DNA from 2 places in the Kosakonia oryzae genome. Region 2 is predicted to be linked to the other one. Evidence: riboswitches for the same ligand, from Rfam matches in the RefSeq annotation. Region 2 holds a riboswitch; the other holds the start of a gene.
What was found. Region 2 has a riboswitch for cobalamin ahead of AWR26_RS09265 (cobyrinate a,c-diamide synthase). Riboswitches for the same ligand answer to the same signal wherever they lie in the genome.

Region 1 (16,010 bases), 2.1 Mb from region 2:
GGCGACGGCGCATGAAGTAAGCCACGACCTGGCGCCGGTTTGCCTGGCAGCGGGCTGTGTGGTGTTCGATCTCTCTGGCGCGTTCCGCGTTAACGATCCCGCGTTCTACGAAAAATTCTATGGCTTCACCCATCAGCACGCCGATTTACTCGCGCAGGCGGTTTACGGGCTGGCGGAGTGGAACCATGACAAACTGAAAGAAGCGCAATTAATTGCCGTACCGGGCTGTTACCCGACGGCGGCGCAGCTCTCGCTGAAACCGCTGATCGATGCAGATATGCTGGATCTGAACCAGTGGCCGGTGATCAACGCGACCAGCGGCGTGAGCGGTGCCGGGCGTAAAGCGGCGCTCTCCAATAGCTTCTGCGAAGTGAGCCTGCAACCTTACGGCGTTTTCAACCACCGCCATCAGCCGGAAATTGCCACGCATCTCGGCGCGGACGTGATTTTTACGCCGCACCTGGCGAGTTTCCCGCGCGGCATTCTGGAAACTATCACCTGCCGCCTGAAGCCTGGCGTGACGCAGGCACAGATCGCCGATCTGTTCAAACAAACTTACGGTAACAAGCCGCTGGTGCGTCTGTATGACAAAGGCGTTCCGGCGCTGAAAAACGTGGTCGGTCTGCCGTTCTGCGATATTGGTTTCGCTGTTCAGGGCGAGCATCTGATTGTGGTCGCCACGGAAGATAACCTGCTGAAAGGCGCGGCGGCACAGGCGATGCAGTGTGCAAATATTCGTTTCGGCTATGCTGAAACCCAGTCACTTATTTAAGACAGGCGTGATGATGAATCCATTAATTATTAAGCTCGGTGGTGTACTGCTGGACAGTGAAGAAGCACTGGAGCGTCTGTTTACGGCGCTGGTGCAATATCGTGAATCTCATCAGCGCCCGTTAGTCATTGTCCACGGTGGCGGTTGCGTGGTGGATGAGTTAATGAAACAACTTAATCTGCCGGTGAAGAAGAAGAACGGCCTGCGCGTGACGCCTGCCGATCAAATCGACATTATCACTGGCGCGCTGGCGGGCACCGCCAACAAAACGCTGCTGGCGTGGGCGAAGAAACATCATATCGCCTCCGTTGGCCTGTTCCTCGGCGATGGCGACAGCGTCAAGGTCACCCAGTTGGATGAGGAACTGGGCCATGTTGGTCTGGCGCAGCCCGGCTCGCCGAAACTGATTAATGCACTGCTGGAAGGTGGTTTTCTGCCAGTGATTAGCTCTATTGGCGTGACCGACGAAGGTGCGCTGATGAATGTCAATGCTGACCAGGCGGCAACTGCGCTGGCGGCAACGCTCGGCGCGGATCTGATCCTGCTTTCTGACGTGAGCGGTATTCTCGACGGTAAAGGCCAGCGTATTGCGGAAATGACGGCGGCCAAAGCCGAGCAGCTGATCGCGCAGGGCATTATTACCGATGGCATGATCGTCAAAGTGAATGCCGCGCTGGATGCGGCGCGCACGCTGGGTCGCCCGGTTGATATCGCCTCCTGGCGTCATGCCGAGCAGTTACCGGCGCTGTTTAACGGTACGCCGATCGGCACGCGTATTCTGGCGTAATCAATTTATGTGCCCGATGGCGGCTACGCCTTATCGGGCCTGTGTGAACTGAACCTCCAGGCCGGATGAGCGCAGCGCTATCCGGCAATGAAATTCAAGAAATTAAGGAAGCATATTATGGCACTTTGGGGCGGGCGTTTTACTCAGGCAGCGGATCAACGGTTCAAACAGTTCAACGACTCTTTGTGCTTTGACTATCGCCTGGCAGAGCAGGATATCGTTGGCTCTGTGGCCTGGTCTAAAGCGCTGGTGACGGTTGGCGTACTGACGCAGGCAGAGCAACAGCAGCTGGAAGAGGCGCTGAACAACTTGTTGCAGGAAGTGCAGGCCGATCCGCAGCAGATCCTGCAAAGCGATGCAGAAGATATTCACAGTTGGGTAGAAGGCAAACTGATCGATAAAGTCGGCCAACTGGGTAAAAAACTGCATACCGGGCGCAGCCGTAATGACCAGGTCGCCACCGATCTGAAATTGTGGTGTAAAGACACCATCAGCGAATTGCTACTGGCGAACCGTCAGTTGCAGAGCGCGTTAGTGGTGACCGCAGAGAATAATCAGGATGCCGTAATGCCTGGCTATACGCACTTGCAACGTGCGCAGCCGGTGACATTTGCCCATTGGGCGCTGGCCTACGTTGAGATGCTGGCGCGTGATGAGAGCCGCTTGCAGGATGCGCTGAAACGCCTCGACGTCAGCCCGCTCGGTTGCGGCGCATTGGCAGGTACAGCTTATGAAATCGATCGCGAGCAACTGGCTGGCTGGCTGGGTTTTGCCTCGGCAACCCGCAACAGCCTGGATAGCGTCTCCGATCGCGATCACGTGCTGGAATTGCTCTCTGATGCTTCGATCGGCATGGTGCATTTATCGCGCTTTGCTGAAGACCTGATCTTCTTCAACTCTGGCGAAGCGGGTTTTGTTGAGCTGTCTGATCGGGTGACATCCGGTTCTTCACTGATGCCGCAAAAGAAAAACCCGGATGCGCTGGAGCTGATCCGTGGTAAATGCGGCCGCGTGCAGGGTGCGTTGACCGGTATGATGATGACGATGAAAGGTCTGCCGCTGGCCTACAACAAAGACATACAGGAAGATAAAGAGGGGCTATTCGACGCGCTCGATACCTGGCTCGACTGTCTGCATATGGCGGCGCTGGTGCTGGACGGCATTCAGGTGAAACGCCCGCGCTGCCAGGAAGCGGCGCAACAAGGTTATGCAAACGCGACCGAACTGGCCGATTACCTTGTCGCCAAAGGTGTGCCGTTCCGCGAAGCGCATCATATTGTCGGTGAAGCGGTGGTCGAAGCAATTCGCCAGGCAAAACCGCTGGAAGCGCTTGCGCTTGCCGATCTGCAAAAATTCAGTACGGTGATTAGCGACGATGTTTATCCGGTGCTGTCGCTGCAATCTTGCCTGGATAAACGCGCGGCAAAAGGTGGCGTATCGCCGGTTCAGGTGGCGCAGGCTATCGCCGATGCGAAAGCGCGTCTGGTGTAACCCGCCAGAAAACGTAAGACCGGGCCTGGCTCTTCGCCGGGCTTTTTTACGCAAAAAAAAGCGGACACTCAGGTCCGCTAAACGTTCACGTTGGCTTTAGTTGTTCAGAGAGAAACAAAGGGTTAATTGTCTTATCACGGGGTAAGTGAGACTCCGCTTCGCTTCTGTTGCGTATTATTCAACAGAATGCTTGATAGGGATAATCGTTCGTTGCTATGCTATCTATCGCCATGAACTATCGTGGCGACGGAGGATGAATAATGAATATTCGTGATCTTGAATACCTGGTGGCGTTAGCCGAACACCGCCATTTTCGCCGGGCAGCCGACTCCTGCCACGTCAGCCAGCCAACGCTGAGCGGGCAGATTCGTAAGCTGGAAGATGAGCTGGGCGTGATGCTGCTGGAACGTACCAGCCGCAAAGTGCTGTTCACCCAGGCGGGTTTGTTGCTGGTGGATCAGGCGCGCACGGTGTTGCGCGAGGTCAAAGTGCTGAAGGAAATGGCAAGCCAGCAGGGGGAAACCATGTCCGGCCCGCTGCATATCGGCTTGATCCCAACCGTTGGACCTTATCTGTTGCCGCATATTATTCCGTTGCTGCATCAAACGTTCCCGAAACTGGAAATGTATCTGCATGAAGCGCAGACGCATCAGTTACTGGCGCAACTGGACAGCGGCAAGCTTGACTGCGCGATTCTGGCGCTGGTGAAAGAGAGCGAAGCCTTTATTGAAGTACCGCTGTTTGATGAACCGATGCTGCTGGCGATTTATGAAGATCATCCATGGGCGAATCGCGAGTGCGTGCCGATGGGCGATTTGGCGGGTGAAAAGTTGCTGATGCTGGAAGATGGCCACTGCCTGCGCGATCAGGCGATGGGTTTCTGCTTTGAAGCCGGGGCAGACGAAGATACGCACTTCCGCGCGACCAGCCTGGAAACGCTGCGCAATATGGTGGCGGCAGGGAGTGGCATCACATTGCTGCCCGCGCTGGCTGTGCCGCGTGAGCGTAAACGTGATGGCGTGGTTTACCTGCCGTGCATTAAGCCGGAACCGAAACGTACTGTCGGCTTGGTTTATCGCCCTGGTTCACCGCTGCGCAGCCGCTATGAGCAGCTGGCAGAGGCCATCCGCGGTGCAATGGATGGCCATTTCGATAACGCGTTAAAACAGGCGGTTTAAACCGTTCAGTGCGGCAACCCGATAGGCTTCCGCCATTGTCGGGTAGTTAAAGGTGGTGTTAACGAAGTACTCGATCGTGTTACCGCCACCTTTCTGCTCCATAATCGCCTGGCCGATATGAATAATTTCGGCCGCGCGCTCGCCAAAGCAGTGGATCCCCAAAATTTCTTTTGTTTCGCGATGGAACAAGATCTTCAGAGTACCGACATTCATGCCGACAATTTGCGCCCGCGCCAGGTGCTTAAACTGCGCGCGGCCCACTTCGTACGGCACTTTCATCGCGGTCAGTTGTTGCTCGGTTTTACCGACAGAGCTGATTTCCGGAATGGTATAAATGCCGGTCGGGATATCTTCAATCAGGTGCGCTGTCGCTTCGCCTTTAATCATCGCCTGTGCGGCGATACGCCCTTGATCGTAAGCCGCTGACGCCAGGCTTGGGTAGCCAATCACATCGCCCACCGCATAAACGTGCGGCAGCGCGGTCTGGTACATGCTGTTGACCTTTAACTGCCCGCGACCATCGGCTTCCAGACCAATGTTACTCAGTTTCAGGCTGTCGGTATTACCGGTACGGCCGTTAGCATAGAGCAGACAATCAGCTTTCAGTTTCTTACCCGATTTGAGGTGCATGATGACGCCGTCTTCCAACGGCTCGATACGCTCGTACTCTTCGTTGTGGCGGATAACAACACCGCTGTTCCAGAAGTGGTACGAGAGCGAATCCGACATCTCCTGATCGAGAAACGCCAGCAGACGATCGCGGGTGTTGATCAGATCGACTTTGACGTTCATTCCGCGGAAGATCGACGCATATTCGCAACCGATCACCCCCGCGCCATAGATAATGACATGGCGGGGTTCATGGTGCATATCGAGGATTGAATCGCTATCGTAGACGCGTGGATGGGTAAAATCCACATCGGCCGGATGGTAAGGGCGCGAGCCGCAGGCGATAACAAATTTCTCTGCGGTGAGCGTTTCTACCGTGCCGTCGTGGCACTCCAGCGCCAGCGTGTGGTCATCAATAAAATGGGCGTTGCCTTCAAGAATTTCGCAACGGTTACGCTCATAAAAGCCCTGACGCATGCGGGTTTGCTGATTAATCACGCTCTCTGCGTGGTTCAGGATATCAGCAAAAGAGGAGCGGAGAAGGCGGGTATGGTCGCTGTAGAGAGGGTTTTGGTTGAATTCGATAATACGGCTAACGGCATGGCGCAACGCTTTCGACGGGATGGTTCCCCAGTGTGTACAGCCGCCGCCGACGTTATGGTAACGCTCAATAACCGCGACTCGTGCTCCTTGTTTTACCAAACCCATGGCTGCGCCTTCGCCGCCTGGGCCGGAGCCTATTACAATTGCATCATAATCGTAGGAATGTGGCATGGTTAGGCTTACCTGTTCTTATACATAAAAGCAACATAAGACTAACATCAAAGCGGCAATCCCCCAATTATCGTTGTGCTTTTTTCATGTGAAAAAGAAGAAACGATGTGTAAATAATCGGTCACAATCCAGTACGATCAGATCGGATTTTTCTCTGGTATATTGCCAGAAAGCCCCAGGAAGGATTCAAACATAGTGATGGGTGTAAGAGCGCAACAAAAAGAGAGAACCCGGCGTTCGCTGGTGGAAGCGGCATTTAGCCAACTGAGCGCCGAGCGAAGTTTTGCCAGCCTGAGCCTGCGGGAAGTCGCCCGCGAGGCGGGTATCGCGCCGACGTCCTTTTACCGGCATTTTCGTGATGTTGATGAGCTCGGCCTGACCATGGTGGACGAAAGCGGGTTGATGCTGCGCCAGTTGATGCGCCAGGCGCGCCAGCGTATTGCCAAAGGCGGCAGCGTGATCCGCACCTCGGTTTCCACCTTTATGGAATTTATTGGCAACAATCCCAACGCATTTCAGCTACTGCTGCGTGAGCGTTCCGGGACGTCAGCCGCTTTCCGCGCGGCGGTCGCGCGCGAAATTCAGCACTTTATCGCGGAACTTGCCGACTATCTCGAACTCGAAAACCATATGCCGCGCGCCTTTACCGAGGCGCAAGCCGAGGCGATGGTAACGATCGTGTTTAACGCTGGCGCAGAGGCGCTGGATGTGAGCGCCGAACAACGTCGGCAGTTAGAAGAGCGGCTGGTACTACAATTGCGGATGATTTCAAAAGGCGCCTATTACTGGTATCGCCGCGAGCAGGAAAAACTGGCGCATCAACCGACGAGTGAAGCAAAGGATGAGTAATGAAACAGTCAGGTCAAGATAAAGGTACGTTGCTGCTGGCGCTGGTTGCTGGCTTATCGATTAACGGCGCATTTTCCGCTGTATTCAGTTCCGTGGTTCCCTTTTCTCTATTTCCGGTTATTTCGCTGGTGCTGACGGTCTATTGCCTGCATCAGCGTTACCAGAATCGCACCATGCCAGTTGGCCTGCCGGGCCTTGCCGCCGCCTGCTTTATTCTCGGCGTGCTGCTGTACAGTACGGTCGTTCGCGCTGAATACCCGGTGATCGGCTCCAACTTCCTGCCGGCCGTGCTGTCGGTGGTGCTGGTCTTCTGGATTGGTTTTCGCCTGCGCAGCCGTAACCGTAAACACGAGGCATCGGAGTGATTTTTCCCTCTCCTTTACGGGAGAGGGATGAGAGATTTTACTTTCTGGTCAACAGAACGCCGCACTCCATATGGTGCGTGTAAGGGAACTGATCAAATAGCGCCAGACGCGAAACGTTATGCGTCTGGTTTAATGTTTCGAGGTTCTTGCACAGCGTTTCCGGGTTGCAGGAGATGTACAGAATGCGCGGATAGGCCTGCACCATTTTTTCAGTTTCCGCATCCAGCCCGCTGCGCGGCGGATCGACGAAGATCGTTTCGCACTGGTAGCTTTTCAGATCGATCCCCTGCAAACGGTTAAAGGCGCGTACGCCATTCATCGCCTGAGTGAATTCCTCCGCAGACATACGAATGATTTGTACATTATCAATATGGTTGGCGGCGATGTTGTACTGCGCGGCGGCGACAGAAGGTTTGGCGATCTCCGTGGCCAGCACGCGGTTGAAATTGCGCGCCAGCGCCAGCGAGAAGTTGCCGTTACCGCAATACAGTTCCAGCAAATCGCCGCTGGCGTCGCGGGTGACATCCTGTGCCCATTCCAGCATCTGAATATTCATTGCCGCGTTAGGCTGGGTAAAACTGTTTTCCACCTGGCGGTAGATCATCTCTCTGCCACCGACTGGCAGGCGTTCATCGACATAATCCTGATCGAGCTCGATTTTGGTTTTTGTAGCGCGGCCAATCAGTTGCACATTCAGGTTTTGCGCCCGCAGCGCATCGCGCAATAGGGTGGCAGCTTCATGCCACTCGTTATCCAGTTTTTTGTGATATAGCAGCGTCACAATCGCCTGATTACTCATGGTGCTCAGATAGTCAATCTGGAACAGCTTGTGGCGCAGCGTGTGGTTGCCGCGCACGGCATCGATCATCACCTTCATTAATACGTTAATCAGCTCGCTGGCCGCCGGGAAGCTGTCGACGCGGATACGCGATTTTGTCTGCTGATCGAAGATGATGTGGTAGAGATCGTCCCCGTCATGCCAAATCCGGAACTCGGCGCGCATGCGGTAATGGCTGACCGGCGAGCGGAACACCTCCGGAAGCGGCGCAGAAAAGGGTGTCATCAACGATTGCAGACGCACGACTTTTTCGGCCAGTTGAGCTTCGTATTGTTCTGTCGGCAGGTGTTCGGGGGTCATGATGCTTCCTGAGTGATTAAGAATAACGCGGCGATTGTAGGGATTGCTCACCGGATGTCCAGCGCTGGATGTTTTTGAAATACTCACTTAGCAGTCTGGACATCCATATGTAACCGAATGTAGCATCCGTGTTCCGGTCCTGTGAGTTAAAAGGGAATCCAGTGTGAATCTGGGGCTGACGCGCAGCGGTAAGGATTAAGGTGAGACAGCAGACACTGCCAGTGGTGGGAAGTCCTGTCTTGTTGTACCTCCAAGCCCGAAGACCTGCCGGAATACGTCGCATCTGGTAACATCATCGCGTGCTATTGATGGAACCTGCGGCATCCTTTTTATTTTGTGGATGCTCTCACAATGATTAAAAAAGCTTCGCTGCTGACGGCGCTCTCCGTCACGGCATTTTCCGGCTGGGCGCAGGATAGCAGCTCAGACAATTTGGTGGTGACAGCAAATCGTTTTCAACAATCGGCTAAAACCGTGCTGGCGCCGACCGAGGTGGTGACGCGCGAGGATATCGATCGCTGGCAATCCCGTTCGCTCATTGATGTGCTGCGCCGTTTACCGGGCGTGGATATCGCGCAAAACGGTGGGCTGGGACAAACAGCGTCCGTTTATGTTCGCGGTACGGAAGCAAAACATCTGCTGCTGCTGATTGATGGCGTACCGGTGGCGCGTTCAGGGATTTCGAACGATCCCGAACTCAATCAAATCCCGCTCTCGCTGGTGCAGCGCGTTGAGTATATTCGTGGGCCGCGCTCTGCGGTTTATGGCTCCGGCGCGATTGGCGGCGTGGTCAACGTTATTACGATGACGGATAGCGAGAAATCCCAGGTCAACGCCAGTATGGGCTCGAAAGGTTATCAAACCTATGACGGCACGTTGCGCCAGCGTTTTGGCGATACGATGGTGACCGCCGCAGGTTCTTATACCAGTACGCGCGGTTTCAACGTGCAGCCGGATTCGACATGGGATCATGATGAAGATCGCGATGGCTACCGCAATAAAACGTTCTGGGGCAGCTTACAGCATAAGTTTGATGACCATTTTGACGGTTTCTTCCGTGGCTACAACTTCAGCAATAATGTGGATTACGATCTGGGCAGTGCGCCGTTTTCGCCAGATTACAGCGCTGATGAGCGCCAGTTGTATGTTCAGGGCTGGGATACCGGGCTGAATTTCAACCAGGGGATCTACTCTTCGCAACTGCTGGCCAGCTATCAAAAAAGCAAAGACTACAACTACAGCAGCATCTATGGCCGTTATAACGATGGCACTACGCTGGATGATATGGAGCAGCGTTACATTCAGTGGGGTAACAATATTGCGGTGGGCAAAGGCTCGCTGGGCGCAGGTGTCGACTGGAAGCAGGAGCGTCTGGTTTCATCTGACCAAAGCACAAGCGACAGCTACGATCGCGATAATACCGGCCTCTACCTGAACGGCATGCAGCAGTTTGGCGATGTTACGCTGGAGGCTTCCGGGCGCGAAGATAAAGATGATGCGTTCGGCTGGCACGGCACCTGGCAAACGGCTGCTGGCTGGGAGTTTGTGGAGAATTACCGCCTGACGCTCTCCTACGGCACGAGTTTCCTGGCGCCTTCGCTTGGCCAGCAGTACGGCGCGAAGCGCTTTGGCATTGCTTCCAACCCGGATCTGAAACCGGAAGAGTCAAAACAGTGGGAAGCGGGTGTGGAAGGATTAACCGGTCCGGTTGACTGGCGTTTGTCCGCGTACCGTTATGAGATCGATAATCTGATCACCTATAGCGATACGGCTTACTACAACATTAACGCTGCGACCATTAAAGGCGTTGAGTGGACAGGAAGTGTCGATACCGGCATCTTCTCGCATCGTGTGACCTTGCAGTACATTGATCCGCGTGATGACGAAACGAACGAAGTGCTGCCGCGCCGCGCAAAACGCCAGGCTAAGTACCAGCTCGACTGGTCCATTTTCAATGTAGATATGGATCTGGCGTGGGAATACTTCGGTAAACGCTATGACAATCGCACGTCAACTTATAACCCTGAGCAACGTGTTTTGCCGAGTTATAGTACGGTTGATCTATCTGCCTCATATCCAGTGACATCTCACCTTACAGTTCGTGGTAAAATAGCTAACTTGTTCGATAAAGAGTACGAGACAGCTTATGGCTACCAAACTGCAGGACGGGAATACACCTTGTCTGGCAGCTACACCTTCTGACGCGCGTCCCACCGTCCTGGTGTTTGACTCCGGCGTCGGTGGGTTATCCGTCTATGATGAGATTCGGCATCTCCTGCCGGATCTCCATTACATCTACGCTTTCGACAATGTCGCTTTCCCCTACGGTGAGAAAAGCGAAGAGTTTATCGTTGAACGTGTTGTCGAGATTGTTACCGCTGTTCAAGCGCAATACCCCCTCGCACTGGCTGTTATTGCCTGTAATACCGCAAGTACCGTCTCTCTTCCCGCATTACGTGACAAATTCAGCTTTCCTGTTGTTGGCGTTGTGCCCGCCATCAAACCGGCTGCGCGCTTAACGGCAAACGGCATTGTAGGTTTACTGGCAACGCGCGGCACCGTGAAACGTCCTTATACGCATGAACTGATTTCGCGTTTCGCAAATGAGTGTCGTATTGAGATGCTGGGGTCGGCAGAGCTGGTGGTCCTGGCTGAAGCGAAACTGCATGGTAAGGAAGTGCCGCTTGAAGAGCTGCGCCATATCTTGCGCCCCTGGTTACGCATGAAAGAGCCTCCCGATACCGTAGTTCTGGGTTGTACGCACTTCCCGCTGCTGCAGGATGAACTGTTGCAAGTGCTGCCAGAGGGCACCCGGCTGGTGGATTCCGGTGCAGCCATTGCGCGTCGTACCGCCTGGTTGCTGGAGCATGAAGCGCCGGATGCAAAATCCGCTGGCGATAATATTGCGTACTGCATGGCGCTAACGCCTGAAACTGCACAGTTATTGCCCGTTTTACAGCGCTATGGCTTTAAAACGCTCGAAAAACTGGCTCTTTAGGGCAGCTTTGAACAAAAAAGAGACGGTTGAAAACTTTTTTCAAATTAGGGGTTGTCAGCCGGAATTAACTCCCTATAATGCGCCTCCACTGACACGGCACAACGGCAAACACACCGGCCTGTCAGGTGAAGAAATCTGAAAATAATCAGTTGACTTCACGGCGGGAAAGCGTAATATGCACACCCCGCGCCGCAGCGAAAACACAGCGGCACTGCTCTTTAACAATTTATCAGACAATCTGTGTGGGCACTCAGGTGACGCGGATTCTTGAATGTCTTCGGACAAAAATGAATACCAAGTCTCAACGAGTGAACACGTAATTCATTACGAAGTTTAATTCATTGAGCATCAAACTTTTAAATTGAAGAGTTTGATCATGGCTCAGATTGAACGCTGGCGGCAGGCCTAACACATGCAAGTCGAACGGTAGCACAGAGAGCTTGCTCTCGGGTGACGAGTGGCGGACGGGTGAGTAATGTCTGGGAAACTGCCTGATGGAGGGGGATAACTACTGGAAACGGTAGCTAATACCGCATAACGTCGCAAGACCAAAGAGGGGGACCTTCGGGCCTCTTGCCATCAGATGTGCCCAGATGGGATTAGCTGGTAGGCGGGGTAATGGCCCACCTAGGCGACGATCCCTAGCTGGTCTGAGAGGATGACCAGCCACACTGGAACTGAGACACGGTCCAGACTCCTACGGGAGGCAGCAGTGGGGAATATTGCACAATGGGCGCAAGCCTGATGCAGCCATGCCGCGTGTGTGAAGAAGGCCTTCGGGTTGTAAAGCACTTTCAGCGGGGAGGAAGGCGGTACGGTTAATAACCGTGCCGATTGACGTTACCCGCAGAAGAAGCACCGGCTAACTCCGTGCCAGCAGCCGCGGTAATACGGAGGGTGCAAGCGTTAATCGGAATTACTGGGCGTAAAGCGCACGCAGGCGGTCTGTCAAGTCGGATGTGAAATCCCCGGGCTCAACCTGGGAACTGCATTCGAAACTGGCAGGCTGGAGTCTCGTAGAGGGAGGTAGAATTCCAGGTGTAGCGGTGAAATGCGTAGAGATCTGGAGGAATACCGGTGGCGAAGGCGGCCTCCTGGACGAAGACTGACGCTCAGGTGCGAAAGCGTGGGGAGCAAACAGGATTAGATACCCTGGTAGTCCACGCCGTAAACGATGTCGATTTGGAGGTTGTGCCCTTGAGGCGTGGCTTCCGGAGCTAACGCGTTAAATCGACCGCCTGGGGAGTACGGCCGCAAGGTTAAAACTCAAATGAATTGACGGGGGCCCGCACAAGCGGTGGAGCATGTGGTTTAATTCGATGCAACGCGAAGAACCTTACCTGGTCTTGACATCCACAGAACCTGGCAGAGATGCCGGGGTGCCTTCGGGAACTGTGAGACAGGTGCTGCATGGCTGTCGTCAGCTCGTGTTGTGAAATGTTGGGTTAAGTCCCGCAACGAGCGCAACCCTTATCCTTTGTTGCCAGCGGTCCGGCCGGGAACTCAAAGGAGACTGCCAGTGATAAACTGGAGGAAGGTGGGGATGACGTCAAGTCATCATGGCCCTTACGACCAGGGCTACACACGTGCTACAATGGCGCATACAAAGAGAAGCGACCTCGCGAGAGCAAGCGGACCTCATAAAGTGCGTCGTAGTCCGGATTGGAGTCTGCAACTCGACTCCATGAAGTCGGAATCGCTAGTAATCGTGAATCAGAATGTCACGGTGAATACGTTCCCGGGCCTTGTACACACCGCCCGTCACACCATGGGAGTGGGTTGCAAAAGAAGTAGGTAGCTTAACCTTCGGGAGGGCGCTTACCACTTTGTGATTCATGACTGGGGTGAAGTCGTAACAAGGTAACCGTAGGGGAACCTGCGGTTGGATCACCTCCTTACCTTAAAAGAACCCTTCCCTGAAGTGCTCACACAGATTGTCTGATGAAAAAACAGCAGTAAGAAAATCTCTGCAGGCTTGTAGCTCAGGTGGTTAGAGCGCACCCCTGATAAGGGTGAGGTCGGTGGTTCAAGTCCACTCAGGCCTACCAAATTGCTCCGGATACTGTGTTGCAAAATGACTCACATACTCAGATATGCTTCGTCATTTCGCGCCTTGTCTCTGAAGTAATTAAGGTTACAGAGACCACGATGGGGCTATAGCTCAGCTGGGAGAGCGCCTGCTTTGCACGCAGGAGGTCTGCGGTTCGATCCCGCATAGCTCCACCATCATTACTGCACAACCAAGAAAACTTCAGAGTACACATTCTGTGTGTGCTGCGAAGTTTTGCTCTTTAAAAATCTGGATCAAGCTGAAAATTGAAACACTGAACAACGCAAGTTGTTCGTGAGTCTCTCAAATTTTCGCAATGCGATGATGAATCGGAAGAAACATCTTCGGTTGTGAGGTTAAGCGACTAAGCGTACACGGTGGATGCCCTGGCAGTCAGAGGCGATGAAGGACGTGCTAATCTGCGAAAAGCGCCGGCGAGGTGATATGAACCCTTGACCCGGCGATGTCCGAATGGGGAAACCCGGTGCACTACGGTGCATCATCACAGCATGAATCCATAGTGCTGTGAGGCGAACCGGGGAACTGAAACATCTAAGTACCCCGAGGAAAAGAAATCAACCGAGATTCCCCCAGTAGCGGCGAGCGAACGGGGAGGAGCCCAGAGCCTGAATCAGCTTGTGTGTTAGTGGAAGCGTCCGGAAAGTCGCGCGATACAGGGTGACAGCCCCGTACACGAAAACGCACAGGCTGTGAGCTCGATGAGTAGGGCGGGACACGTGGTATCCTGTCTGAATATGGGGGGACCATCCTCCAAGGCTAAATACTCCTGACTGACCGATAGTGAACCAGTACCGTGAGGGAAAGGCGAAAAGAACCCCGGCGAGGGGAGTGAAAAAGAACCTGAAACCGTGTACGTACAAGCAGTGGGAGCACCTTCGGGTGTGACTGCGTACCTTTTGTATAATGGTCAGCGACTTATATTCTGTAGCAAGGTTAACCGTATAGGGGAGCCGCAGGGAAACCGAGTCTTAACTGGGCGTTAAGTTGCAGGGTATAGACCCGAAACCCGGTGATCTAGCCATGGGCAGGTTGAAGGTTGGGTAACACTAACTGGAGGACCGAACCGACTAATGTTGAAAAATTAGCGGATGACCTGTGGCTGGGGGTGAAAGGCCAATCAAACCGGGAGATAGCTGGTTCTCCCCGAAAGCTATTTAGGTAGCGCCTCGTGAATTCATCTCCGGGGGTAGAGCACTGTTTCGGCTAGGGGGCCATCCCGGCTTACCAACCCGATGCAAACTACGAATACCGGAGAATGTTATCACGGGAGACACACGGCGGGTGCTAACGTCCGTCGTGAAGAGGGAAACAACCCAGACCGCCAGCTAAGGTCCCAAAGTCATGGTTAAGTGGGAAACGATGTGGGAAGGCCCAGACAGCCAGGATGTTGGCTTAGAAGCAGCCATCATTTAAAGAAAGCGTAATAGCTCACTGGTCGAGTCGGCCTGCGCGGAAGATGTAACGGGGCTAAACCATGCACCGAAGCTGCGGCAGCGACACTGATGTGTTGTTGGGTAGGGGAGCGTTCTGTAAGCCTGCGAAGGTGGCCTGTGAGGGTTGCTGGAGGTATCAGAAGTGCGAATGCTGACATAAGTAACGATAAAGCGGGTGAAAAGCCCGCTCGCCGGAAGACCAAGGGTTCCTGTCCAACGTTAATCGGGGCAGGGTGAGTCGACCCCTAAGGCGAGGCCGAAAGGCGTAGTCGATGGGAAACAGGTTAATATTCCTGTACTTGGTGTTACTGCGAAGGGGGACGGAGAAGGCTATGTTGGCCGGGCGACGGTTGTCCCGGTTTAAGCGTGAAGGTGTGTGCTCCAGGCAAATCCGGAGTGCTTTAACACTGAGGCGTGATGACGAGGCACCACGGTGCTGAAGCAACAAATGCCCTGCTTCCAGGAAAAGCCTCTAAGCTCCAGGTAACACGAAATCGTACCCCAAACCGACACAGGTGGTCAGGTAGAGAATACCAAGGCGCTTGAGAGAACTCGGGTGAAGGAACTAGGCAAAATGGTGCCGTAACTTCGGGAGAAGGCACGCTGATAGGTAGGTGAAGCGACTTGCTCGTGGAGCTGAAATCAGTCGAAGATACCAGCTGGCTGCAACTGTTTATTAAAAACACAGCACTGTGCAAACACGAAAGTGGACGTATACGGTGTGACGCCTGCCCGGTGCCGGAAGGTTAATTGATGGGGTTATCCGTAAGGAGAAGCTCCTGATCGAAGCCCCGGTAAACGGCGGCCGTAACTATAACGGTCCTAAGGTAGCGAAATTCCTTGTCGGGTAAGTTCCGACCTGCACGAATGGCGTAATGATGGCCAGGCTGTCTCCACCCGAGACTCAGTGAAATTGAACTCGCTGTGAAGATGCAGTGTACCCGCGGCAAGACGGAAAGACCCCGTGAACCTTTACTATAGCTTGACACTGAACATTGAGCCTTGATGTGTAGGATAGGTGGGAGGCTTTGAAGCGTGGACGCCAGTCTGCGTGGAGCCAGCCTTGAAATACCACCCTTTAATGTTTGATGTTCTAACGTTGACCCGTGAACCGGGTTGCGGACAGTGTCTGGTGGGTAGTTTGACTGGGGCGGTCTCCTCCTAAAGCGTAACGGAGGAGCACGAAGGTCAGCTAATCCTGGTCGGACATCAGGAGGTTAGTGCAATGGCATAAGCTGGCTTGACTGCGAGCGTGACGGCGCGAGCAGGTGCGAAAGCAGGTCATAGTGATCCGGTGGTTCTGAATGGAAGGGCCATCGCTCAACGGATAAAAGGTACTCCGGGGATAACAGGCTGATACCGCCCAAGAGTTCATATCGACGGCGGTGTTTGGCACCTCGATGTCGGCTCATCACATCCTGGGGCTGAAGTAGGTCCCAAGGGTATGGCTGTTCGCCATTTAAAGTGGTACGCGAGCTGGGTTTAGAACGTCGTGAGACAGTTCGGTCCCTATCTGCCGTGGGCGCTGGAGAACTGAGGGGGGCT
Region 2 (16,010 bases):
AATTTGCAGGTTATCAAGACACTGTTGGCGGTTAATGCCCAGCCGCTCTGCATCCTGCGGACGCAGCGTATTGGCCTGCGCCAGCACCGGGCATTTATTCAGATGCACCAGCTTCACTGGCACCGCCGCGCTCTCACCGAGATCCGCTTTTGGCGTATACAGACGCTCGCGCAGCGCATCGGCATCCAGCTCCAGCAGCGGCGACATATCACCCGCGAGATCCACCATAATCACCGCGTTGCGGTTCTCCGGGTGCCAGGCCAGCGGCGCAACCCAACTGGTATTGCCGCGCCACGCGCCGAACATGCCGGAAACGTGCACCAGCGGCTTCATCTGCGGAACATCGATCAGCGCCGCCAGCTTCTGCTTGTTGCGGTGGCTATAGAGATAATCAAACAGCTTCGGCTGTTTTGCTTTAACCAGTTGCGCCATCGCAATGGTGGCGTACACATCGGCCATCGCATCGTGGGCATTACTGTGTTCGATACCGTTGGCTTTCGTCAGATGTTCAAGGCGAAAACTCGGCAGGCCGTCATCGTTCTCCGGCCAGTTGACACCGTCCGGGCGTAGGGCGTAGCAGGCGCGCATTACATCCAGCAGATCCCAACGCGAATTGTTGTTCTGCCAGCTCCAGGCGTACGGATCGTAAAAGTTGCGATAAAAGATATTGCGCGTGACTTCGTCGTCAAAACGCACATTGTTGTAACCGAGTACGCAGGTTTTCGGTACGGTAAAGAGATCGTGAATACGCCGGGCGAACGCGGCCTCGTTCTCGCCTTTGGCGCGCGCAATCTGCGGCGTTATACCGGTGATCAGCACTGCTTCGGGCTGCGGCAGGTAATCATCCGCTGGTTTACAGTAGAAAACTTCCGGCTCGCCGATGACATTGAAATCGGCATCAGTACGCAGCGCGGCGAACTGCGCCGGGCGATCCAGCGCCGGGCTGGTACCGAAAGTCTCGTAATCGTGAAAGAGAAAAGTGGGCGTTGCGGCGGAATCAGACACCAGTTGCTCATCCTGTCAGTAAATATGTCGCTTATGGTAAACCATCCCACCCTGTGTGCCGAAGAAAAACCCGTCACTGTTCCGCAGAACCTCGCAAAAACAGCGCGTTAAAACCGATCTGTGTCACATTTTTTTGCAATTTAACCAGGTAACGACACGCGAAGTTCCGTAAAAAGGACAGCGATTTTAGATGCTATTGAGGATATTTCATTGAAACGCCGTTTGTTTGCTGCTTCTTTGCTGGCGATTTGCGTACATAACGCGCAGGCCGACGACTTACCTTTTGCCCCACAGCCGCCAGCTATTCAGGCTGGCTCCTGGGTATTGATGGATTACACCACCGGGCAAATCTTAACTGCGGGCAACGAGCATCAGCAGCGTAATCCGGCGAGTTTGACCAAACTGATGACCGGCTATGTAGTGGATCGGGCGATCGACAGCCATCGTATCAGCGCGGATGATGTGGTGACGGTAGGGAAGGATGCGTGGGCGAAAGGCAACCCGGTTTTTGACGGTTCATCGCTGATGTTTCTGAAACCCGGCGACCGCCTGACCGTGCGCGATCTGAGCCGTGGTCTGATTGTCGATTCCGGTAATGATGCCTGCGTGGCGCTGGCCGATCATGTTGCGGGCGGCCAGCCGCAGTTTGTCGCCATGATGAATGATTATGTGCAGAAGCTGAATCTGCGCGACACCCACTTCGAAACTGTCCACGGGCTGGATGCACCAGGACAGCACAGTTCGGCCTACGATCTGGCGGTATTGTCCCGCGCCATCATTCACGGCGAGCCGGATTTCTACCATATGTACAGCGAAAAAAGCCTGACGTGGAACGGCATCACCCAGCAAAACCGTAACGGGTTATTGTGGGACAAAACCCTCAACGTCGACGGGCTGAAAACCGGTCACACTTCGGGTGCGGGTTTCAACCTGATTGCCTCCAGTGTTGACGGTCAACGCCGCCTGATTGCGGTGGTTATGGGCGCGGACAGTCCGAAAGGCCGTGAAGAGCAGGCGCGTAAATTACTGCACTGGGGACAACAAAACTTCGATACCGTCGAAATTTTGCGTAACGGCAAAAAAGTCGGCAGCGAGCGCGTGTGGTACGGCGATAAAGAGCAAATTGCGGTTGGTACGGATCAGGATTACTGGCTGGTGCTGCCAAAAGCAGAAGTGCAGAACGTCAAGGCGAAGTATGTGCTGAGCAGTAAAGAGCTGGATGCGCCGCTGGCTGCGCATCAGCAAGTAGGGGAGATTCAACTCTACGATCGCGACCAACTGATCGCTCACTGGCCGCTGGTCACGCTGGAAAGTGTCGGCAAAGGCGGCTTGTTCTCGCGTCTGAGCGACTGGCTTCATCACAAAGGGTAACGCGCGTGCGGGCAGAGTGGCGGTGATGCGAGTCTGCTCGCATAATTGATGACTCCGACATGCCAGGCGATCGTCGGAGCGCTATACTGTATAAACACACAGTAACGGTAAGGGAGTCAACATGAGCTACAACGTGAAGCAACTGGAAAAACGTCGTATCGCCGGGTTCCATCTGGTCGGGCCCTGGGATGTGACGGTGAAGCAGGGTTTTAAACAGCTAATGATGTGGGTCGACAGCAATAAGATCGCACCGCTGGAGTGGGTGTGCGCTTATTACGATAACCCTGACGAAGTGCCGCCGGAAAAGCTGCGCGCGGACGTTGCTATCACCGTCGATGCTGACTTTCAAATCCCGGCAAACAGCGAAGGGGTGATCCTCACCGACATTCCGGGCGGTCAGTACGCCGTGGCGCAGGCGAGGGTGTACAACGAAGAGTTTGAAGCGTGCTGGGATCTCTTCTTTGATGAACTGCTTAGCGATCAATCTGTGCAAATTGCCGCGGGTCCCTGCTTTGAAGTCTACCTGAACGATGCACAGCAGGATGGCTACTGGGAAATCGACATGCATATCCCGGTTGAGTCGAAAATTCTGTAAGCGATAAATTAACCGGAAGAGGCAACAGGAAGCGCTGTCGCCTCTTTTTTTATCGCAGAGGGTGCTATCTGAGTCCGAAAAATCCTACAATTGCGCCTTTGTCGGTTCAATCGGGGGAAGCGACTGTGCGTCGCGACAAATCACTCAGTCCTTTCGAAATTCGTCTTTACCGCCATTATCGTGTCGTACATGGTGTGCGTATCGCGCTGGCTTTTATTCTGACCTTTTTGCTGATCCGTCTGCTGGAGGTGCCGGAGGGAACCTGGCCACTGATCACGCTGGTGGTGCTGATGGGGCCGATCTCCTTTTGGGGAAACGTGGTTCCGCGCGCATTTGAACGCATTGGTGGCACAATTTTGGGTGCGGCGCTGGGGCTGGTGGCACTAAAACTGGAGCTGCTCTCGCTGCCGGTGATGCTGCTGTGGTGCGCGGTGGCGATGTTTCTCTGTGGCTGGCTGGCGCTGGGCAAAAAGCCTTACCAGGCGCTGCTCATTGGCATTACGTTATCGGTGGTGGTTGGCGCGCCGCCAGGTGATATGCATACGGCACTGTGGCGCAGCGGCGATGTGATTATCGGTTCACTGCTGGCGATGTTGTTTACCGGGATCTGGCCGCAGCGGGCTTTTTTGCACTGGCGTATCCAGATGGCCAACTACGTCACCGCCTTCAACCGCGTTTATCAGGCCGGTTTCTCCCGTAACCTGGTTGAACGGCCGCGGCTGGAAAAACATCTGCAAAAAATCCTCAACGACGTGGTGAAGATGCGCGGGCTGATCGCGCCTGCCTGCAAAGAGACACATCTGCAAAAGGCGATTTTCGAAGCCATCCAGACCGTCAGCCGCAATATGGTCTGCATGCTGGAGTTGCAAATCAATGCTCACTGGAGCTCACGAACCAGCCACTTTGTGATGATCAACGCGCATACGTTGCGGGATACGCAGCAGATGACCCAGCAAACACTGCTGACCATTGCGCATGCGCTGTATGAAGGCAACCCGCAGCCGATTCTGGCCAACACTGAAAAGCTCAATGAGATTGTGGCGGAATTGCGCCAATTGAGCAGTGAACATAAAGGTGATGCGCTGGCTGAAACCTCGATTCACGGTTACGTCTGGCTAAGCATGGAGCTGGCCCGTCAACTGGAGCTGCTGTCACATTTGATTTGCCGGGCGTTGCGCAAATAACGGCCAGATAACCCGATGGCGTTGTTGGGTTGTTTCGATTCAGCTACATTTGCGGTTATGATAGCCACCAGGAAAAATCATTGTCTTATGCGACCACATTGGGTAGGTTTGCCTCTAAGGTGGTTGCTTTAACGAATCCGAATCTCACATTATCAGGGGTGTAAAAATGGAAACAAGTAAGCCTTCATTCCAGGATGTTCTGGAGTTTGTGCGTCTGTTCCGCCGCAAAAATAAATTGCAGCGTGAAATCCAGGACGTGGAGAAGAAGATCCGTGATAACCAGAAGCGCGTGCTGCTGCTGGACAACCTGAGCGACTACATTAAACCGGGTATGAGCGTGGAAGCGATCCAGGGCATTATCGCCAGCATGAAGACCGACTACGAAGATCGCGTGGATGATTACATCATCAAAAACGCTGAACTGTCGAAAGAGCGCCGCGAAATCTCTAAAAAACTCAAAACTATGGGCGAACTGAAGCCGATTGAGCCAAAAGCGGAATAACGCTTCCAGCGAGTGGTGAGAGGCGCGCCTCTCACCCTTCCAGCACGCCCCCTGCCACCATTTTCAGCAGATAGTTTTGCGGCCAATGCGCCGTCAACCCGGTCTCTTTCAACTCCCGACGAACGCTTTCCACATCATGGCGTTGGCTATTAAGCAACAGCCCGACCACACTTCCGCTGTGGGCAACATTCAGTCCATACAGATCGCAGCGCTCCACCAGCTTGAGCAGGGCGGGAAACGCCGGTTTTGGCAGCAGCGCCTGGCTGGCAATCGCGCTTAACGTCGCGGCTTCTCCCAGCCGCGCGGCATCATTTTCCACGCAGGCCTGCTGCAACAGGCGCCATGCATTATCCAGTGTATGGGCATTTTCCAGCAGCGCCTGCTGGCGTGGCAGACGATGATAAGCGGCAGTGGTCAGGGTTAGCGGACTTTCAAGCAGCAGCACGTCACACTCCGGCAAACCGCCGCAGGTAATCTGCGTTGCAGCGGTATTGTGATCGAACAGCGTCAGGCGCGAAAAGATCGTACTGTCGGTCGGTTCCAGTGCCACGCACAGTTGCGCCAGGGTTTTCTCGTCCAGCGGTTGCTCAAGATGACGGGCCGTTGCCACGGCGGCGGCGGCAATATCCGCAGTGCTGCTGGCCATGCCTTTGGCCAGTGGAATGGTAGAGCGGCACTCGATGCGTAATGCATGCGTCAGTGTGGCTGGTAGCTGCCAGTGCGCCAGGAGTTGGTTAACCATACGACGCACCAGTGGTCGTTCATCCAACCGAGGTTTGCCGTGGGTAACTTCGACACTGCTGTACCAGTCCACCGGACAGGAGACCAGTTTTTCACCTCCCAGGATCCAGCCCTGGATTATTTCACCGCACGATGCGGGACAGTGCGCCAACGCCACGCTGTAACTCCCTTTATAATTAAAGTCCGGATAGTGTCACTTCGACCTCGCGAACGCCAGAATTTCGCGCAATGTAGATTTCTCGCCGTTCCGTTATTTCTGCAATGTATTTCGCCAGCCCTGGCAACTGATGTCGCAGGCATTTCGTCTGCAAAATATTGCAAATTATGAGGCGATTAAATTTCCGTTAGCAATATTTTGTTATTCCGGATGCGCTTGAGAACCCTCTGAAGCCTTAATATCCTGGAAGTGGATGAAAAGGGTGAGCAATAAATTGTCATAGCGCAACAAATTATTATTTTCTCAAAGATAAACTGAACCCGTTTTTATTTCCCTGCTGCGATATAGTACGTCAGGGAAAAATCAGGGTAGTAATGACGTACCGTGATTAAAAATCTGTCAGGTTTGCCGCAAATGTATTTTGCGGCTGGGAAGGGGGTGTAAATCCCCCGCAGCCCCCGCTGCTGTAATGCTGACGACCCCGTAATCGCCACTGATCGTAAGATCGGGAAGGACGGGTGAGGATGACGCTAAGCCAGAAGACCGGCCTGATGGACATTATCAACAACTTCGGTGGGAAGTGGGTTGCTCAGTAGCGTGCGGTCGAAAGACCGGGTCAACACGCATCCTGGCTCCGTTCTTCCTGCCCGCTACGGGGTTACAGGAATGTCAGACAGACGCAGCGCCTTTCTCCTTGCCGGAACCGGCAGCGGCTGTGGGAAAACCACCGTCACGCTTGGGCTGCTCACCGTGCTGCAACGTCGCGGTCTACGCGTGCAACCCTTCAAAGTGGGGCCGGATTACCTCGACACCGCCTGGCACAGCGCCGTTACCGGCGTGGCTTCCCGCAATCTCGACAGCTTTATGATCTCGCCGCCTGTGTTAAATGCGCTGTTTCGCCAGCATTTCACCGCCGCCGATGTCGCTGTTATTGAGGGCGTGATGGGGCTTTACGATGGCTACGGCACCGACCCCAATTATTGCAGCAGCGCGGCGCTGGCAAAACAGCTTGCGCTTCCGGTGATCCTGCTGGTTGATGGCAAAGCGGTATCCACCTCCATTGCCGCCACGGTGATGGGTTTTCAGCACTTTGACCCGCAGTTGCGCATTGCCGGCGCGATCGTCAACCGGGTAAACAGCGACAGCCATTTTCAACTGCTGAAACACGCCATTGAACATTACTGCGATTTGCCGGTGCTGGGATATGTTCCCGTTGCTCCCGGCGTGGCGCTGCCGGAACGTCATCTTGGTCTGGTCACTGCCCGCGAGTCGGTCGTTAACGCGCAGCCATGGCAGGAGTTTGCCGCACGCCTGGAACAGACGCTTGATATTGACCGCTTACTTGCCCTGAGCCAGACAACCGCGTTGCCGCAGGGGGAGTTTCCTGCCATGCCCGCGCCAGAGGCGGGCGTAGGGTTAACGCTGGCGCTGGCCGATGACGAAGCCTTCAACTTTTACTACGCCGATAACCTGCAACTGCTTGAACACGCTGGCGTGCGCATCGTGCGTTTTAGCCCGCTGCATGACCATGAATTGCCCACCTGCCAGATGCTGTGGCTGGGCGGCGGCTATCCTGAGTTGCACGCGCGCGCGCTGTCGGCAAACCTGCCAATGCGGGATGCCATTCTCGCCGCGCACCGGCGTGGCGTGGCGATTTATGCCGAGTGCGGCGGCCTGATGTATCTCGGCGATACGTTGTTGGATGCCGCAGGCGAGGAGTGGCCGATGGTCGGCGCCATCCCTGGTCACAGCCGGATGGGCAGTCAGCTCACCCGCTTTGGCTACTGCGAAGCCCGCGCAACGCAGCAGACCTTACTCGCTGGCGCAGGGGAAACCCTGCGCGGCCACGAGTTTCACTATTCCGATTTCACTCCGCGCGTCGATGCCGTGCTGGCGTGCCATAAAACGCGCGATGGCGAAGTGCTGAAGCGCTGGCAGGGCGGCTGGCAGGTGGGCAATACCTTTGCCAGCTATTTACACCTGCATTTCGCCCAGCGTCCAACGATGCTGGAACACTGGTTTGCAGCCGCAAGGAGGGCGTCATGACGCTGCTGGCCTGGTGTGTCGCATTTCTGCTCGATCGCTTACTTGGCGACCCGCCGTACTGGCCGCATCCGGTGCGCTGGATCGGCGCACTGATTAACCTGGTGCAAAGCGCCGTCCGGCGAGTGTGCCGCAGCGATACCGCGCTGCGCATCGGCGGCGGTGTGATGTGGCTGCTGGTGGTGGGCATCACCTGGAGCGTTGCCTGGGGTGTGCTCGCGCTAGCGCAGATAATCCATCCGTGGTTCGGCTGGTGCGTAGAGGTGTGGATGATTTACACCCTACTTGCCACACGTTGTCTTGCGGATATGGCGCGGGAAGTGGAGCAGGCGCTGCGCTTCGGTTCGCTTGCCGAAAGCCGCGAAAAGCTGTCGTGGATTGTCGGTCGCGATACCGCGCAGCTCCAGCCGCCGCAAATCACCCGCGCGGTAGTGGAGACCGTCGCGGAAAACACCGTCGATGGCGTTATCGCGCCGCTGTTCTTTTTACTGCTCGGCGGCGCGCCGCTGGCTATGGCCTACAAAGCGGTCAATACCCTCGATTCGATGGTGGGCTACAAGCATGAAAAATACCGCGCGATCGGCATGGTCAGCGCGCGGTTGGATGATGTCGCCAACTTTATCCCGGCGCGTCTGAGTTGGCTGTTACTCAGTATGGCGGCCTGGCTCACAGGTAATGACGCGGGCAATGCGCTGCGTATCGGTTTTCGCGATCGGCGCAACCACAGCAGCCCCAACTGCGCCTGGCCGGAAGGTACCGTGGCCGGGGCGCTTGGCGTGCGGCTTGGCGGGCCAAATGACTACTTCGGCCAGCGGGTCGAAAAACCGTGGATTGGCGATGAGCTCCGCGCCATCACGCCGGATGACATTCCCCGCACCATTCGCATGATGTGGCTTGCCGCCACGCTGGCGCTGGCACTGTTTGCGCTGATACACCTTGCCCTCGCGGGCGCATAAGGATGAAGACGATGGATTATTTGCAACAACCGCAGGCGATTGAAGCCAAAAGTTTTGTCATTATCGGCGAGATTATCCAGCAAACCCGCCCCGATTTTCGTTTTGCCAGCCCGCTGCATGAAGCGGTAACCAAACGGGTCATCCACACCACCGCTGATTTCGACTGGCTCGATATTTTGTGGTTTTCCAGTGATGCGCTGCAACGCCTGTGCGGGGCGATAACGCAAGGCTGCACCCTTTATACCGACACCACAATGGCGCTTTCCGGCATTAATAAGCGGTTGCTGGCGGAGTTCGGCGGCGAAGTGCGTTGCTACATCTCCGATCCGCGCGTGGTGCGAAAAGCCAAAGAGGAGGGTATCACCCGTTCGATGGCGGCGGTCGATCTCGCGCTGACGGAAGCGGAAGAGAAAATCTTTGTTTTCGGCAATGCGCCCACGGCCCTGTTCCGCCTGCTGGAACACAAGGTGCCGGTCAGCGGCGTGGTTGGCGTGCCGGTCGGTTTTGTTGGCGCTGCGGAATCGAAAGCGGCACTGGTAGAGAGCGGTTTGCCCGCCATTGCCGCGCATGGTCGCAAGGGCGGCAGCAATGTGGCGGCGGCAATTATTAATGCGCTGCTCTATCACTTGCAGGCGGCGCAATGAGCCAGGCCTTCGACGATCCGGTGTGGCACAACGGTAAAGCCCTGCGCAAAGGCTATACCACCGGCTCTTGCGCCACCGCAGCGGCAAAAGTCGCGGCGTTGATGGTGCTGCGCCAGCACATTATTCACCAGGTCTCGATTGTTACCCCCTCCGGCGTCACCCTGCATCTGAATGTGGAATCGCCGCACATTGAAGGCCAGCAGGCGATTGCCGCCATTCGCAAAGACGGCGGCGATGATGTGGATGCCACCCACGGCATGCTGATCTTTGCCCGCGTCACGCTCACCGAGGATGACCAGATTGTTCTGCGCGGCGGTGAAGGCGTGGGCACCGTCACCCGCAAAGGTATTGGTCTCGCTGTGGGGGAAGCGGCGATCAACCGCACGCCGCGCCAGACCATCGAAGCCGCTGTCCGCGAAGTGATTGGCCCCACGCGCGGCGCGCAGGTGGAAATTTTCGCCCCGGAAGGCGAAGAGCGGGCGAAGAAAACCTACAACGGCAGGCTTGGCATTCTTGGCGGTATTTCGATTATCGGTACCACCGGTATCGTGACGCCAATGTCGGAAGAGAGCTGGAAACGCTCGCTGTCGCTGGAGCTGGAGCTAAAACGCGCGGGCGGAATGGAACGGGTTATCCTCGTCCCGGGCAACCACGGCGAACGCTTCGTGCGTGAGCAGCTTGGCGTCTCCGGCGAGCTGGTCGTGACGATGAGCAACTTCGTTGGCTACATGATTGAAGAGGCGGTACGTCTGGGCTACCGGCAGATCGTGCTGGTCGGCCATCCCGGCAAGCTGGTGAAAATCGCCGCCGGTATTTTTCATACCCACAGCCATATCGCGGATGCGCGGATGGAGACACTGGTCGCACACCTGGCGCTGCTCGGCGCGCCGCATGATCTGCTGCTGAAGGTCAGCGACTGCGACACCACCGAAGCGGCAATGGAGTACATCGATGCTGCCGGGTTCAGCCATCTTTACACGCATCTGGCGCAGCGGATCTGCCTGCGCATTGCGCAGATGCTGCGTTTCACGCAAAACCCGCCGCAGTGTGATGCGGTGCTGTTCTCTTTTGATAACAAAGTGCTGGGCGCGAATCGCCCGGTTGAAGAGATTGCCGGAGATCTGAAATGTTGACCATTGCCGGCATGGGGCCGGGGAACCTCGCGTTGATGACGCCGCAGGCGCTGGAGGCCGTGGCACAGGCCGACGTGCTGGTCGGCGGCAAACGCCACCTGGCGCAGTTTGCCGATTTTCGCGGTGACGTCCGCGTACTGGATGCCGACATTCCCGGCCTGCTGGCGTGGCTTGAGCAACAACAGCAGCGGCGCGTGGTAGTGCTGGCTTCCGGCGATCCGCTGTTTTACGGCATCGGCAGCCGGCTGGTGGCGCATTTCGGTATCGGGCAGTTGCGCATTATTCCCGGTATCAGCGCCGTGCAGTATCTCTGCGCGCGTACGGGCATCGATATGAATGACATCTGGCTCACCAGCAGCCACGGGCGGGCAGTGGATTTCGACGCGTTAGCCCGCGCCCACAAAGTGGCGATGGTCACTGACGCAAAGTGTGGGCCAAAAGCGATTGCAGAGGCATTGCTGGCGCGCGGCGCGGAAAAGCGCTGGCTGGTGATCGGTGAAAACTTAGGCCTGGACGATGAGCGCATCCACCGGCTGCGTCCAGCGGAAGTACAGGACGAATATGCGATGAATGTGGTGGTGATCCTCAATGAAAGATGAGCTGTTTATCCGTGGTGAAAAGGTGCCGATGACCAAAGAGGCGGTGCGCGCGCTGGCGCTGTCGAAGCTGGAGTTGCATTGCGCGCAGCACTTGATCGATATCGGCGCGGGTACCGGCAGCGTCAGCATTGAAGCAGCGCTGGCGCACCCTGGCTTGCAGGTCACCGCCATCGAGCGTAATCCGGCGGCGCTGAGCCTGCTGGAAGATAACTGCCTGCGCTTTGGCTGTCGCAATATTGCCATCGTCACCGGCGTTGCGCCGCTCTTTGTCGAGCGGCTCGCCGATGCGGTGTTTATCGGCGGCAGCGGCGGCAACCTGGCGCAATTGATTGACTGGTCGCTGGCGCAGCTTCACCCCGGCGGACGGCTGGTGATGACCTTTATTTTGCAGGAGAACCTTAACAGCGCGCTCTCACACCTGCATACCCTGCGGGTTGCTGCGCTGGATTGCCAGCAGCTCCAGGTCTCTCTGCTCACCGGGTTGGGCAGCGGTCATTACTTCAAAGCGAATAATCCTGTCTTTTTGATTTCCTGCGAAAAGGAGAAGCAGCATGCCTGATAACGCTGATGCACAAACGGTCTGGTTTGTCGGCGCCGGGCCGGGCGATCGCGAACTGATCACCCTGAAAGGCTACCGGCTGTTGCAACAGGCTCAGGTGGTGATTTACGCCGGATCGCTCATTAACACCGAGCTGCTGGAGTATGCCTGCGCTGATGCGGCATGCCATGACAGCGCCGAACTGCATCTTGAGCAAATTATCGACCTGATGGAAGCCGGAGTGAAAGCCGGGAAAGTCGTGGTGCGTCTGCAAACCGGCGATGTTTCGCTTTACGGCTCGGTGCGCGAGCAGGGTGAGGAACTGACCCGGCGCGGCATCCGCTGGCAGGTCGTGCCGGGCGTCAGCGCGTTTCTCGGCGCAGCGGCAGAATTGGGCGTTGAGTACACCGTACCGGAAGTGTCGCAGAGCCTGATCATTACCCGCCTGGAAGGGCGTACGCCGGTGCCGGAGCGCGAGCAGCTTGAATCCTTCGCCAGCCATCAGACATCGATGGCGATCTACCTTTCCGTGCAGCGCATCCACCGCGTGGCGGAGCGCTTAATTGAAGGCGGCTATCCGCAGACCACGCCGGTGGCGGTGATCTACAAAGCCACATGGCCACAGAGCCAGACGGTACGCGGCACGCTGGCCGATATCGGCGACAAAGTGCGTGAAGCCGGCATCCGTAAAACTGCGCTGATTCTCGTTGGCGCATTTCTTGGCGAGGAGTACCACTACTCGCGGCTGTATGCGGCGGATTTCAGCCATGAATACCGTAAAGCCTGAATCGATTGCACTGTTCTGCCTGACGCCGGGCGGCGTGGCGCTGGCGAACCGTCTGAAAGCGGCGCTGCCGATGACCTGTTTTACCAGCGAGAAGCTGCTCACCGACGGCTTTCAGCCCTTTGCAGGCAGCTTTGCGCAGACCCTGCGCGAGGCCTTTTGCCACTACCCGGCGGTGGTATTTATCGGCGCAACGGGCATTGCCGTTCGGGCGATTGCCCCACTGGTCAACGACAAATTTCTCGATCCGGCGGTGATCGTCATTGACGAACGCGGCCAGCATGCGATCAGTCTGCTTTCCGGCCACTATGGCGGCGGGAATGCGCTGACGCGTTATCTGGCGGGCGTACTGGATGCCGATCCGGTGATTACCACGGCGACCGATGTAAACGAACTGGCGGCGCTGGACACGCTGGCCTGTCAGCTTGATGCGCGGATGGACGATTTTCGCGCGGCGGTAAAAACCATCAACCACATGCTGGTCAGCGGTAAACGCATCGGCCTGTGGTGTGAAGAGGCGCTGCGTGCGGAAGTGGCACGCTGCGACACGCGAGGTTTTATCCCCGTCACGCGCCTTGACGCTCTGCCGGAAATGGACGGGCTGGTCTGCGTCTCCCTCCGGGCGCAACTGCCTGCGCTGCCCGTGCCGGTGTTCAAGCTGGTGCCAAAGCGCGTGGTCGCGGGCATTGGCTGTCGGCGCGATACGCCGTTTGCCTTGCTGTCGGCGTTACTGCAACGCCAGTTGCAGGCGCAGGCCTTCGATCCGCTGGCGCTGCGGGCGATTGGCAGCATCAGCTTAAAGCAGGATGAGAAAGGGTTACTGCAACTGGCGGAAAGCTTGCGGGTGCCGTTTGAAATTTTTACCGCGCAGGCGCTGCGTGAGCACGAGCATCGCTTTCCGGCCTCGGACTTTGTCCGGCAGACCGCGGGCGTGGGGAGTGTTTCCGGGCCGGCAGCCTGGCTGATGAGCCAGGGGCAACTGGTTGGTGAGACCCTGCGGGAGCAGGGCGTGACAATTACTTTGGGAGTTTCGCACTGATGTTAACGGTAATCGGGATTGGCCCCGGCTCACAGGCAATGATGACCATGGAGGCCATCGACGCGCTACAGGCAGCGGAAATTGTGGTGGGTTACAAAACCTACACGCACCTTGTTAAAGCCTTCACCGGCGATAAGCAGGTGATCAAAACCGGTATGTGCAAAGAGATTGAGCGCTGCCAGGCGGCAATTGAGCTGGCGCAGGCCGGGCATAACGTGGCGCTGGTCAGCAGCGGCGACGCCGGAATTTATGGCATGGCAGGGCTGGTACTCGAACTGGTCAACAAGCAACAACTGGATGTGGAGGTGCGGCTGGTGCCGGGCATGACCGCCAGCATCGCCGCCGCTGCGCTGCTGGGCGCACCTTTGATGCACGACTTCTGCCATATCAGCCTGAGCGATCTGATGACGCCGTGGCCGGTTATCGAAAAACGCATTGTCGCGGCGGGCGAGGCGGATTTCGTTATCTGCTTCTACAACCCCCGCAGCCGTGGCCGCGAAGGGCATCTGGCGCGAGCATTCGAACTGCTGGCGGCGAGCAAAAGCGCCAATACGCCGGTGGGCGTGGTGAAATCCGCCGGGCGCAAGAAAGAGGAAAAATGGCTGACCACGCTCGGCGAGATGGATTTTGCACCCGTCGATATGACCAGCCTGGTGATTGTCGGTAACCGCGCCACCTATGTGCAAAACGGTCTGATGATTACCCCACGAGGTTACACCCTGTGACGGCAGGCGAGGTGCTGGTGATTGGCGGTACCAGCGATGCGCGGCTGATTTGCCAGCAACTGGATGAAGCCGGAGTGCGTTACACGCTGTCGGTTGCCACGCCGACCGGCGCGCAGCTGGCAGGCAACATTCGCGGCCAGGTGCGCTGCGGGCGGCTGGAGATGGGCGAGATGGTTAGCTGGCTCAAACAGAACGGTACGCGCTGGGTGATTGATGCCTCGCACCCTTACGCCGACGTGGTCAGCCGCAATATTGCCCACGCCTGCAACGCGGCGCAGGTATTGCTGAGCCGTTATCAGCGCCCGGAACAACAGCCGGAGCTGCAACATTCGCTGCTGTTCAATGTTTCCACGCTGGAGGAAGCCTGCGACAAAGCCCGTAACCTGGGTGATCGCATCTTGCTGACCACCGGCAGCAAAGATCTGGCGCGCTGGCGCGACGGATTGCCGGGGAAAACGCTGCTGGCGCGGGTGCTGCCCGTGGCGGATGTGCTGGCGCAGTGTGCAGAACTGGGTTTTGGCGTGGGAGAGATCTTCGCGCTGTGCGGCCCGTTTAGCGCTGAATTTAACGCCGCGTTTTATCGCCAGTACCGCGTTGAGGTGATGATTACCAAAGCCTCCGGCGCGGAAGGCGGTTATCTGGAAAAAGTACAACCTGCGCTGGATGCTGGCATCCCGTGCATTGTGATTGCCCGGCCGCAACCGCAGGTCGTGGGCGATGAGTTACTCAACAGTCAGGATGACTTTGCCGGACGCTTGCAACGCTGGCTGGCGGCACAGTGAGGAGAACAGAATGAAGAAAGCCCTTCTGGTGGTGAGCTTTGGCACCAGCTATCGCGACACCTGTGAAAAGAACATCGTCGCCTGCGAGCGCGATCTGGCGGCGAGCTGCCCGGATCGTGCGCTGTTTCGCGCTTTTACCTCCGGGATGATCATTCGCAAGCTCAAACAGCGCGACAACCTGCATATCGACACGCCGCTGGAGGCGCTGCAAAAGCTGGCAGAGCAGGGGTATCAGGATGTGGCGATCCAGTCGCTGCACATTATCAACGGCGACGAATACGAAAAAATCGTTCGTGAAGTCCAGACGCTGCGCCCGCTGTTCAAACGGCTGGTGATTGGCGCGCCGCTGCTCAGCAGCCACGACGATTATCTGCATCTGATGCAGGCGCTCTCCCGGCAGATGCCGCAGGTCGCGGCCGATGAGCGCGTGGTGTTTATGGGCCACGGCGCCAGCCATCACGCTTTTGCCGCTTATGCCTGCCTCGACCATATGATGGCAGCGTACCGTTTTCCGGCGCGGGTTGGCGCGGTGGAGAGCTACCCGGAAATCGATCTGCTGATCGACGGCCTGCGTCATGAAGGGGTGAAAGCGGTGCACCTGATGCCGCTGATGCTGGTGGCAGGCGACCATGCGATCAACGACATGGCGTCCGATGACGATGATTCGTGGAAGACGCAGTTTGAGCGCGTCGGTATTGCCGCGACGCCGTGGTTACAGGGCTTAGGCGAGAATGCCGATGTGCGTGCGATGTTCGTCCAGCATCTGCATCAGGCGCTGGCACAGGCAATGGAGGCCGCAGCATGAGCGGCAAACTCTACGCGCTGAGTACCGGCCCAGGTGCTACCGATCTGATCACCGTGCGCGGCGCGCGCATTCTTGGGACGCTCGATGTGCTGTATGCCCCGGCCGGGCGCAAAGGCGGCGACAGCCTGGCGCTTTCCATTGTGCGCGAGTACCTCGGTGCGCAGACCGAAGTACGCTGCTGCCACTTTCCCATGAGTGCTGACAGCGCGGAAAAAGAGGCGGTGTGGGACGACGTCGCCGCTGCGCTGGCAGCGGAAGTCCAGGCCGGTAAACAGGTGGGGTTTATTACCCTCGGTGATGCAATGTTGTTCAGCACCTGGGTATTCCTGCTGCAACGGCTTGGCCAGCCGCAGTGGCTGGAGATTGTACCAGGCGTCACGTCGTTTGCCGCCATTGCCGCGCGTGCG

Region 1: linked by a shared signal. The riboswitch ahead of btuB (TonB-dependent vitamin B12 receptor BtuB) and the one ahead of AWR26_RS09265 (cobyrinate a,c-diamide synthase) in region 2 are both predicted to bind cobalamin.

Annotation. Positions count from the first base shown of each region.
Region 1 is NZ_CP014007.2:5,247,783-5,263,792, reverse strand. It holds gene argC (N-acetyl-gamma-glutamyl-phosphate reductase) at 1-772, shown strand, start outside; gene argB (acetylglutamate kinase) at 783-1,559, shown strand; gene argH (argininosuccinate lyase) at 1,677-3,050, shown strand; gene oxyR (DNA-binding transcriptional regulator OxyR) at 3,311-4,228, shown strand; gene sthA (Si-specific NAD(P)(+) transhydrogenase) at 4,211-5,611, opposite strand; gene fabR (HTH-type transcriptional repressor FabR) at 5,807-6,460, shown strand; gene AWR26_RS24895 (YijD family membrane protein) at 6,460-6,825, shown strand; gene trmA (tRNA (uridine(54)-C5)-methyltransferase TrmA) at 6,863-7,963, opposite strand; cobalamin riboswitch at 8,081-8,249, shown strand; gene btuB (TonB-dependent vitamin B12 receptor BtuB) at 8,315-10,165, shown strand; gene murI (glutamate racemase) at 10,110-10,961, shown strand; rRNA gene AWR26_RS24875 (16S ribosomal RNA) at 11,320-12,859, shown strand; tRNA gene AWR26_RS24870 (tRNA-Ile) at 12,933-13,009, shown strand; tRNA gene AWR26_RS24865 (tRNA-Ala) at 13,112-13,187, shown strand; rRNA gene AWR26_RS24860 (23S ribosomal RNA) at 13,366-16,010, shown strand, end outside.
Region 2 is NZ_CP014007.2:1,943,466-1,959,475, forward strand. It holds gene sbcB (exodeoxyribonuclease I) at 1-1,005, opposite strand, end outside; gene dacD (serine-type D-Ala-D-Ala carboxypeptidase DacD) at 1,216-2,376, shown strand; gene sbmC (DNA gyrase inhibitor SbmC) at 2,498-2,971, shown strand; gene AWR26_RS09250 (FUSC family protein) at 3,097-4,155, shown strand; gene AWR26_RS09255 (DUF496 family protein) at 4,322-4,657, shown strand; gene AWR26_RS09260 (GHMP family kinase ATP-binding protein) at 4,689-5,555, opposite strand; cobalamin riboswitch at 5,940-6,121, shown strand; gene AWR26_RS09265 (cobyrinate a,c-diamide synthase) at 6,222-7,601, shown strand; gene cbiB (adenosylcobinamide-phosphate synthase CbiB) at 7,598-8,554, shown strand; gene AWR26_RS09275 (cobalt-precorrin-8 methylmutase) at 8,566-9,198, shown strand; gene cbiD (cobalt-precorrin-5B (C(1))-methyltransferase CbiD) at 9,195-10,331, shown strand; gene AWR26_RS09285 (cobalt-precorrin-7 (C(5))-methyltransferase) at 10,325-10,930, shown strand; gene AWR26_RS09290 (decarboxylating cobalt-precorrin-6B (C(15))-methyltransferase) at 10,920-11,489, shown strand; gene AWR26_RS09295 (cobalt-precorrin-4 methyltransferase) at 11,482-12,255, shown strand; gene cbiG (cobalt-precorrin 5A hydrolase) at 12,236-13,291, shown strand; gene AWR26_RS09305 (precorrin-3B C(17)-methyltransferase) at 13,291-14,016, shown strand; gene AWR26_RS09310 (cobalt-precorrin-6A reductase) at 14,013-14,798, shown strand; gene cbiK (sirohydrochlorin cobaltochelatase) at 14,809-15,603, shown strand; gene AWR26_RS09320 (cobalt-factor II C(20)-methyltransferase) at 15,600-16,010, shown strand, end outside.